Regions from separate parts of the Ruegeria sp. HKCCA4812 genome, predicted to be linked through region 1. Evidence: riboswitches for the same ligand, from Rfam matches in the RefSeq annotation. Region 1 holds a riboswitch; the other holds the start of a gene.

Region 1 (5,251 bases):
CACCTTGCGGCCGTGCTGGACGCTTTGGCACAAGGTGTTCCGGTGAATGGCTATTTTGTCTGGTCGCTGCTGGACAATTATGAATGGGCCTTCGGGTACGAGAAGAGGTTTGGACTGGTGGACGTGGATTTCGAAACACTTGCGAGAACGCCCAAAGCGTCTTTCATGGCGCTGAAATCCGCCCTGTCCGGGGGTCAGAGCGTCTCTCAGCCGTTAGCGCAACCATTCGGTGCCGTGCATGAGCATTGGAATCTGGTCGCGGATATCGGCGGTACGAACACACGTCTGGGCGTCGTCACGAACGGAGAATTGGCAGACCTTCGGAAACACCCGACAGGTACATTGGAAGACCTGCTGGAGGCGTTCCATGACCTTAGGGACGAGATCGGAACCAACCCACAGGCCGTCGTAGCAGCCGGAGCCGGGCCGGTCAGGGACGGAACGATTCAGCTGACAAATGCAAACCTGGATCTTTCGGAAACCGAGTTGGCGAAAGCAACAGGAGCAGAGCGCACCTTTGTCATAAATGATTTCACCGCTGCGGCGTGGTCGGTGGCCGAGGTGACCCGGTCGGATGTTGCGGTCTTGCAGGGTCAGGCAACGCCGCCCGCAGGCACACGGCTGGTTGTAGGGCCCGGAACCGGGCTTGGCGTTGGTGCGTTGCTATATTCCGAAGGCAGGTATCACACGGTTTCCGGCGAAGGCGGGCACGTGGGCCTGTACCCGCGCCATCGCGACGAAGTTGATATCTTTGAGGCGGCACGTCGCATCGCACCGGGTTGCTTCTTTGGGGACAGCCTGGCGCTGGAAGCAGAAATGTTCCTAAGCGGAACCGGCCTGCCGATCCTGTATCAGGCGGTTGAATTGGCAGCCGGTCAAGCGCGAACTCAGGCGCGCTCTGCAAAGGACATTCTGAACGATGCCCGCAACGGCACCGATCTGGTCGCCGAAAAAGCCGCGCAGATTTTTACCACCCATCTGGGTGCCTTGATGGGTGATCTGGCGGTCACCTTGATGCCGGAGGGGGGCGTTTTCCTTGTCGGCGGCGTTGCCGAGAAGAACCGCTGGCTATTCAGTGACAACTTCAAGGATGCGTTCAACGGCGGCGGCCGCTTCAGCGATTTACGCCGCTCCCTGAACCTATACGTGTCCGAACAGGCAGAGTTCGGGATCATCGGCGCAAACAACTTCTGCAAGAACGCGCTGAGACAATAACCAGACTAACCGAAGTTTCTTACCAAAAAGGACCAAGACATGATCCTGTGCTGTGGTGAAGCGCTGATAGATATGATTTCAGAACCGACCGCATCGGGCGCAATTGGTTTTGTGCCACATACTGGTGGTGCGGTTCTGAACACAGCCGTCGCGATGGGACGTCTGGGTGTTCCGGTTGGGATGCTGACAGGTTTGTCATCGGACATGTTCGGCCAACAACTGATCGATGCGCTGAAAGCGAGCCATGTGGACACGACACATGTGATCATCTCGGACCGTCCCACCACGCTTGCCTTTGTGCAGCTCTCGGATGGACACGCGACTTACAGCTTTGTCGATGAAAACACCGCGGGCCGGATGTTGCTGCCCGAAGACATGCCCGATCAGCTTCCTGCCGTCTCTGCCCTGTATCTCGGTGGAATCAGCCTTGCGTGTGAACCTTGCGCAGATGCCTATGCCGCCCTTCTGGACCGCCACGGTTCCGACCGGGCAGTGATGCTGGACCCGAATATCCGCCCGGATTTCATCAAGGATCAAACCCGATTTCGGACGCGTTTGAACCGCATGATCTCGCGTGCGGATATCGTCAAGGTTTCAGACGAGGACCTGGACTGGATCATTCCGGGCGCTGAAGCCGAATCCGCAAAAGCGTCTGTGCTGTTGCAGGCGGGTCCTTCCGTTGTCATCGTCACGCGTGGCAGTGACGGGGCGCACGGTTACCTGGCGGATGGTTCCGAAGTCTCGGTTCCTGTGAAACCCGTTGAAGTGGTCGATACGATCGGCGCAGGTGACACGTTCAACGCCGGCGTTCTGACCGAGCTCAGCCGCGCAGGGCATCTGACCAAGTCAGGTCTGCGCGGATTGACGGTTGAAAGCCTGCAAGCAGCCATGGAACTGGGCGCTGACGTCGCGGCCGTGACCGTTTCCCGAGCCGGGGCGGAACCCCCTTGGGCGCACGAACTTTGATCTGCTGGATGGCATGATGAAACGATCCGAAATCAACCACATCAAGCCCTAGGCCCAGACGTTCATTCAATCTTTCGGCGCCGCGTAGCCGCTCTTTGCGGATTGATCGCCCGAGAAAATGCGCATCTCTTTGGTCGAAACTGTCCGCAGCCGCAGGCTGGGATGGAACATTACCAATTACGCACAAGGCCATTTCGACGAACATTGCCTATTCCCGTTCACTCTACGCAATGGTTAGACGAAGGATCTGAAATCCGGGCGTGGGATGCTCTGTGCAGAAAACTGTTGATCTTTAAAGACAATCAGCTTTCTCCGATGCACCGGCATATTATCAAGGCAGAAGACATCATCAACCGGGGCGGCGGCGATCTCGTTCTGGAAATTCATGCGTCGGATCCAAACGGTGGCGTCGACCGCGACAACCCGGTGACGGTCCCCAGCGATGCCTGCCCTGTAACCTTGCAACCCCAAGAGTACGTGCGGCTGAAGCCGAGGCAAAGCGTAACTCTGATGCCCGGCATCTGGCACGCTTTTTGGGCCGAGCGCGGCGATTGCCTTATTGGCGAGGTATCGACCGTGAATAACGACCGCACCGACATTGGGTTTGAAAAGCCAATTCCACGGTTTTCAAAGGTCGAGAAAGATTCCGAACCGGATTTCCTTCTTGTATCAGACTATTGACACCGTTCGGTCCGGGCTGGCGCAGCAGGACAGCTGGGTCAGCTGTCGCAATTCCATCTACCAACGCCTTCGTCTGCCGCTTGACAAGTCTGGCATTGCCGGACTAGCTGAGCGGGATGGTTCCATAAGGGATGAAAATGGGAACACGGTGCGGCACTGGAATGTGCCAAGTCCGTGACTGCCCCCGCAACTGTAAGCGGTGAGCGACGCCACTTCACCACTGACCCGCATGGGTTGGGAAGGTCGGCCAAGCAACGACCCGCAAGTCAGGAGACCTGCCATCGCACTATGAACCAACCCGAGGCGGGGCGTCTCGGAAGGAGGCTTGATGGCGCGTTTGCGTAATATCTGGGTATGTGCCCTCTGTCTGCGTCTGGCAAACGACGGAGATGGCTATGACCTGCTATTCTGATCACTTTGTTCTGATCTGTTCAACATGTCAGGGGGCGATGTCTGCCGAGGCCGCGCAAGACGTGCTGAATGCCCGGTTGCCTGACGGTTTTGAAACCCGAATGGTGGCGTGCATGGCAGGTTGTGAACGGGCCATGACCGTCGGATTTCAGGCCCCGGGAAAAGCGCAGTACCTGTTTGGCGATATCACGACATCACACGACCTGTCCGCCCTGGTCGAATTCGCGACCCAGTTCGGCGACAGTGACGATGGCTGGACCAGCGCCTCGGACCGCCCCCCTGCCCTTTTCGCAAAGACCTTGTCGCGAATACCCGCATTGCCGTCCGGTGGCGCTTCATGAGTTTTCTGGTTGCCGAGAATTTGGAGTACTATGCTCTTAATGGCGATATCCTGTTGCAGGATGTGTCCTTTCGTCTGGAAGAAGGATCAATTCTGGCAATCGCCGGGCCTAACGGCGCCGGCAAGACCACTCTGCTGAAACTGCTGTGCGGGATCGAACGGGTTATCTTGGGTGATGTTTGGATAGAAGGCCAAAGCCTTCGGACCCTGTCCGCCCGCCAACGTGCCCGCTCCATTGCTGTGGTCGGGCAGCAGGAAATGCCTGACGGGCGGATGCGCCTGCAAGATTATGTTGCGCTGGGGCAAATCCCGATTCAGGGCGAACGTTCGATGGCTCAGCACAAGGCTGATCTGGAACGGGTTCTGACGACGACCGAGCTGTCGCATTTTGCCAACAAAACGATGGGTCAACTGTCCGGCGGAGAACGTCAGCGCGCACATATCGCGCGCGCGTTGGCCCAGAACCCGTCCTTGCTGTTTCTAGACGAGCCAACCAACCATCTGGACCCCGATGCCAAGGGGCACATGCTGTCTCTGGTTGCTGATCTGGGGGTAACGGTCGTCATGATCGTCCATGATCTGGTCATGATCCCGGAATTCGCCACCCATGTGGCGCTGATGAAAGCCACGCGTCTGACGGGGTTCGGGCCTGTTGTCGAAGTTCTGACCCCAGACCGGGTACGTGAGACATTCGGCGTGGATTATCTGTGCTTTCAGCACGAAGGCCGCATGATCCCCGCACTGGATATCCGAAAACGGAAACTGTCATAATAACAGGAACTTAAATATGATGCAGAAACTTTGGCCGGTGGTTGTTTTCGCTGGCTTGGCAGGTGGCGCGGCAGCGGAAGCCGTCACCGTGGACAATTGCGGCGAACCGCTGGCTTTTGACTCGGCGCCGGAACGTCTGGTCGTGCATGACATGAACATGACGGATATGGCCTTTGCGCTCGGCCTTCAGGACAAGATCGTGGGGCTTACCGGAATTACCGGCTGGTACAAAACAAGCCCTGATTTTGATGCTCAGCGTGGCGATATCCCAGAGCTTGCCCCCAAATACCCGACCATTGAAAACCTTGTGGCCGTCGAACCCGATCTGTTTTTTGCCGGTTGGTACTATGGCATGAAACCCGGCGGTGACGTCACGCCCGACACACTGGAACCTTTTGGTATCAAGACCATGATCCTGACCGAAAGCTGCGTGCATCTGGACAAGGATCGCCCCGAGGCCAGCATGAACCTGTTGTTTGATGACGTTCTGCGTCTGGGCAAGGTCATGCATGTCGAAGACAAGGCCGAGGCGCTGGTTGCCGGCTGGAAAGACAAATTGTCAGCCATCGAAGCAAAAACAGCCGATATGGCAAAGCCCCGCGTATTCCTGTTGGACGGACCGGCCGATGCTCCATTCACCGCCGGCAAGTTCGCCATTCCCGATGCGATGATCACAGCGGCGGGTGGCGCGAACGTGACGCATGATCTGGATACCAGCTGGGGTCGCACGTCGTGGGAGGCCGTCGCCGCGGCTAACCCGGAATTTCTGGTGCTGCTCGACTATCAGTCCGGCAACGGCGCAGAGGACGCTTTCCAGTTCCTCAAGGATCACCCGGTAATGTCACAAACGGACGCGGTAAAGAACGA
Region 2 (5,251 bases), on a different contig from region 1:
GCCCAGATTGAGCGGACCAAAAGCAACGTCTTCGGCGACGGTCGGGCAGAACAGCTGATCGTCCGCATCCTGAAATACAAGCCCCACCCGGCGGCGGACCTCATGGAAATCAGCCTCTTCCACGCGCTGCTGACCAAAAACGGTGACGGTGCCTGAACACGGGCGCTGCAACCCAAGCAAAATCCGCAGGAGCGTCGATTTCCCCGCTCCGTTCGGGCCTGTCAGGGACAGGCGCTGCCCCGCGCTCAGGCTCAGGTTTGCCCCGTCCAGAACGGGTGGTTGGCCGGGGTAGGAAAAACAGATGTCTTCAAGCGCAATCAGTGTCATGCGAATTCCAGAATGATCAGACCCAGGCAGAGACCGCTGAAACCTGCCGCAAACACAATGTCCGCACGGGTCAGGGCAAATTCCTGAAGCAACGGCATACGCCCGGAAAACCCCCGGCACTTCATAGCGGCCAGGATGCGTTCTGATCTTTCGATCGCGCGCACAAGCATCATACCCACAAGGTAGCCAAAGCTGCGATATGTGTGCCAGTTTGTTGCTGGCCGAAAACCACGCACCTTCATCGCGGCGCGCAGCCGCAGGTATTCTTCGCGCAAGACCTCGATATACCGGATCGTGAACATCAGCAGGTAAACCAGCTTTTCGGGGCACCGCAGACGATGCAGGGCGTGGCCCAGTGTAACCGGCTCCATCGTCCCGACCAAAACCAACAGGGACAGGATCACGGCATTGGCGGTCAAGGCAATCTCGACCGCTTTCCAAAATCCCTGCCAGCTTGCGGAGAATCCCCAAAGCGTGAACATCGGATCCCCGGGCATGGAAAAGGGCAACAGGACCAGCATGAACAGGATGAACCCATCCATCATGGCCATTCGCTTCAACGTCTTTCGCCGCGGCAGACGTGAAACTATCAGAAGCGAAAGCGACACTGTCAGCGCCGCGCAAAGCGCGCCGAGGGATGACAGCGCCACGGTCACGACCGCAAAAACAACTGCCATGACGATCCGCATCCGGGGATCCAGCTGGCTGATCAAACCTTTTGGCCCGTCACCGGCTTCGGACAGTGTTTTTTCCTTGTGCCCCAGAACGTGTGCCATCAGGACGCCAGCTTGCGGCGGGCCACCATGTAAAAGCCCAGACCAAACAGACCAACGATGTACCCGATCCCGCCAAGGATGGTTTGCAAGTCATTCTGTTCGCGATAGGCCGCAATCTCGCGCCTGAGCGGGCGCAATTCGTCACGTACGGCCTTGGCGATAACCTGCTGCTCTTCGGCGCTGAGAGACGCCGCCGAACCGCTGGCCTGCGTCACAGCAGCCGAAGATGAGTCACCGTTTTCTGCCACGGCAACGCCCATGATCCGCGCGACATCTTCGGCAGACATCGTGACTTCGGCCACATGCCCGGCGCCAAGGTCGGCAAAGAAGGTGTGCGCCACGGCCGAGGTCGGCGTGTAGACAAAAAAACCGTCCGCATCCGTGACCGATCGACCCAGCTCGGCCCCATCCGGGCCGGTGACAATGACCTCGGTGCCGTTTGCCATGTCGCCGTTAGAAAAGCCAATTTCGCCCTCGATGACGTCTCCCGACTCGAAAACGCCGGCTATGACCTTGTGCGCCAGGGCAGGCACAGGTGCGCAGCACACGGCCAATATGACAACCAGATGCTTCATGTGGCTGCTCCTCTGAAAAACAGCTCGGGCTTGACCTTGCGCGCCAACAACACGGCGAACCCGGTCAAAATCGCCTCGATGGCCATGACAGGAATATGGGCGAAGAAAACAAGCTTGGCGGCAGGCAGAAATTCATCCCCCGACAGCGCCAGGGAAAACGCGACCATGCCGGTTGTCGCTGCAATCGCAAATGCGCCGCCGACGCCCCCCCAAATCGCACCTTGCAAAGGCGTTCCACGCGCGATCAGACGACCGAACAACATTCCGGCCACCACTGCGGGAAAGGCGATATTGACGGTGTTGATCCCCAACACCGTCAACCCGCCAAAGCCGAAAAAGACCGCCTGTAGCAAAAGCCCGACGAACAAAGCCGGGAATGCGGCCCAACCAAGCAGCAGCCCGGCCATGCCGTTGAGGATCAGATGGACCGACGACGGACCAATGGGCACGTGGATCAAGGATGCCACGAAGAAACTGGCTGACAGCACGCCCGCAGTGGGGATGCGATCAAGATCCAGAGACCTGAGACCCATGGCGATCCCGCCCGCGGCGGCTATGGCGCCGCCAATTACAACCGGGTTGGAAAGGGCTCCGTCGACGATGTGCATCTGGGGTTACTCCAGATCCCAGGCACGAATCCAGATGACCGCATCCTGGCTGAGTTCTTTGCCCTCATGTTCGGTTGCCGGACCGGAACCAAGGGCAGCGAAACCCCAGTAACCGGCTTTTGGAACGCCGAACGAAAAATACCCGTTGTCGTCAGATATTGCGACCACCGCACCACCCGGCATAGGAGACACTTTCGGTGCAGAAGCGGCCGAGCTTTCCATGTCGGGTTCCGCGGCCATGTACTCGATCTCGATCTCGGCGCCCGAAACCGGCTGACCATCAGCCAGCACACGGCCCGTGAAAGTCGAACCCGCGATGATGTTGGTCGGCTTGTTCAGCGGGATAATCTCGGTCGCTAGCCCCACAGGATTCATCCAGTCGGTCGGCAATTCGTTACGGTTCAGGAAGGCTTTGGTGAGCTGTTGGATATAAATGTCTTCGGATTCCTCGTAATAAGGCTGAGGAACCGTCACCAGCACATAGTCGCCCGAACGTTTGACCGGGACACTGCCCTTGAACGCCGCGCCCTCGTTTTCCCCGCCGGTGAAACGGATAGGTTCCAGCGTGTCCAGCAAATCGGTCTTTTCACCGTTGTGGATCACATAGAATTCCTGCGGCTTTTCAAGATCCATGACATGGCCATTCTCGAATGGATGCCAGAAAATCAGTTTGACCGGCACATCGCCCGGTTTCTCGATCATGGTGTCCGTGGTGTATTCCAAAAGGAAATGCGCATTTGCGATGGCAGGAAGAGCCACCGCGGCAGCGGCTGCGCTGAGCAGCGTTTTCATGAACAGTCGTCCTTGTCCCGTCGCGCCAATCCCGGCGCGAAATTCGTTTTGACCACGGGACATTCAACGCCAAATTACCCTTTCAGGCATCCTGGTCCGACGCACATCCCGTCGCCGATTAGGAGTACCCGTTAGAGGGCACATGTCCGGCAGGTATCCTGACTTGCGGGTCAAAGCGTTGGACTGGCCTTCCCGGGCAACCCCCAGTGGCGTTTCAGCCCTGCTCGCCGCTTACAGTTGCGGGTGCAGTTGCGGAATTGGGCCTGAGCCCGCACCGCATTCCCTATTGATTCCAGAGCAAGCCCCGGAACCGGACATGCCGAGCGGCTTGCCAGACAACTCAGCCCTCCGTCAACGAAAATGTGTTACGGCCATCGAAAATAATGAGCTCGGCAGTTTGCGAGAGTGAACCAGTTTGTGAAATATCCAAGGCAACAAGGTGATTTCACATCTAAGCTTCTGAAAGATACCTTTCCGACAACGGCAGGCTCGCCGCGCCCAGTGAGCGTGCTTCCGGGCCCACGGTCCCTGCCAGCACGGCAGGGCGCTCGAGACCGGTCAGGTTAAGCTCAGACAGTTTGTCTTCGACCATTTCAACCAAACGCGCCTTGATGTCCTGCGGCATCCAGCCGTCAATCTTCACGCATTCGAAATCTATCAGGCTACAGGACGAGACAATCGCATAGGCAATCCCACTCGCCGTCTGTTTCAACCAGTATTCCAGTTGAACTTTTGGCACATCCCAACGCTGGGTCGTTTCCCAAATGGAATGCGACGTGACACCTGCTGTGGTGATTGCACGCTCGAGCACATACAGGCTGGCCACGTCGATAAGGGGTCTGACACCACCGGCATCATCTGGCACAGGCAAGGGGCCGATTGCGCCCGCGTTTCCACGTCCCGAAAAGATTGCGCCATTGAGGACCACACCGCCGCCAATGAAAAACCCGATATAGAAGTACAGGAAATCCCTGGGCCCATCGGCTGGACCGAATACCAATTCCGCCCCACAAGCCGCAGTGGCGTCATTTTGCAGGAATACCGGAATATCGAGGCGCCGCGCCAGGTCAGCCTTCAGGTCTGATACGCGCCACGGGTCCATTTCTTCCTGAGGAACCTGAAGGGTCTGGGCCCAGTCCCATAGGTAGAACGGCATGGCAATCCCAAGTCCCGCAATCCTGCCTTTGGCCTCAGGCGACATGGATGATATCATTTTGCCCAGACTCTCAGTGGAAAACTCCAAAGTGGCTTTCGGCGTTGGATAGTCATAGGTTCGCCGATCGCGTTGCCGCACATTTCCGACAAAGTCAGTCAAAACCAACTCGGCACTGCGACGCCCCACCTTGAGCCCAAAGAAAAAGGCACCATCCGGGTTAAGTCGCATGGGAACGGAAGGTTGCCCGACTTTCCCGCGGACCGGTTCACCGCGCAAAAGCAAACCATCCTTCTCCAACAGTCGCATAATGACGGAAACGGTTTGTGCCGACAGTCCGGTCATGCGCGCGATCTCGGACTTCGCAAGCGCCTGGTGACGCCGGACAAGCGACAATACAAGCCGTTCGTTCCGGGCCCGCATCCCGCTTTGGTTGGTTCCGCGTACCTCTGACCCGTGCAGGCCAATCGAATTTTTCCGAGATGAATTTTCCGGCACGACCACCCCTTTCCTGTTGAAGAATGAGAAAGCCCGCCCGCACTGTCAATAATAAATAAGAGTGATTTATTTATTGACTCAAAATTCGAATCTTGTGATTGTTTCTTATGGGGTCAGGATTTTTTGCCTGATCGCCCTCGTGCCCTACTCGGCATAGAAAAAACTGGGAGGATAATCGATGAAACTTGCAAAACTTGCGGGTGCTGCTGCGCTCGGGGTTACTGCCATGGCTGGCAGCGCAATGGCGGAAGGCGAAACTGTTTGCCTGATCACCAAGACGGACACCAACCCGTTCTTTGTCAAAATGAAAGAAGGTGCGACTGCAAAAGCGGAAGAGCTGGGAATGACGCTCAAAGCCTTTGCGGGCAAAGTTGACGGTGACCATGAAACGCAGGTGCAAGCCATTGAGACCTGCATTCTGGACGGCGCCAAAGGCATTCTGCTGACGGCCTCGGACACATCATCCATCGTTCCGGCCGTGAAGCAGGCGCGGGATGCAGGTGTTCTGGTTATCGCTCTGGA

What was found. A riboswitch is a leader RNA that binds a small molecule or an ion and turns the genes downstream of it on or off. The one in region 1 is predicted to bind cobalamin.
Region 2: linked by a shared signal. The riboswitch ahead of GOW04_RS20970 (DUF4198 domain-containing protein) and the one ahead of GOW04_RS08645 (DUF1636 domain-containing protein) in region 1 are both predicted to bind cobalamin.

Annotation. Positions count from the first base shown of each region.
Region 1 covers NZ_WQFQ01000002.1:252,939-258,189, forward strand. Annotated here, with positions in the region: partial or broken gene GOW04_RS21905 (GH1 family beta-glucosidase) at 1-189, shown strand, start outside; gene GOW04_RS21910 (ROK family protein) at 166-1,215, shown strand; gene GOW04_RS08635 (carbohydrate kinase) at 1,255-2,181, shown strand; gene GOW04_RS22215 (D-lyxose/D-mannose family sugar isomerase) at 2,300-2,419, shown strand; gene GOW04_RS22220 (D-lyxose/D-mannose family sugar isomerase) at 2,497-2,862, shown strand; cobalamin riboswitch at 2,963-3,160, shown strand; gene GOW04_RS08645 (DUF1636 domain-containing protein) at 3,258-3,614, shown strand; gene GOW04_RS08650 (ABC transporter ATP-binding protein) at 3,611-4,384, shown strand; gene GOW04_RS08655 (ABC transporter substrate-binding protein) at 4,401-5,251, shown strand, end outside.
Region 2 covers NZ_WQFQ01000013.1:19,323-24,573, reverse strand. Annotated here, with positions in the region: gene GOW04_RS20990 (energy-coupling factor ABC transporter ATP-binding protein) at 1-327, opposite strand, end outside; gene cbiQ (cobalt ECF transporter T component CbiQ) at 324-1,103, opposite strand; gene GOW04_RS20980 (cobalt ABC transporter permease) at 1,103-1,678, opposite strand; gene cbiM (cobalt transporter CbiM) at 1,675-2,286, opposite strand; gene GOW04_RS20970 (DUF4198 domain-containing protein) at 2,293-3,078, opposite strand; cobalamin riboswitch at 3,209-3,408, opposite strand; gene GOW04_RS20965 (ROK family transcriptional regulator) at 3,530-4,654, opposite strand; gene GOW04_RS20960 (sugar ABC transporter substrate-binding protein) at 4,908-5,251, shown strand, end outside.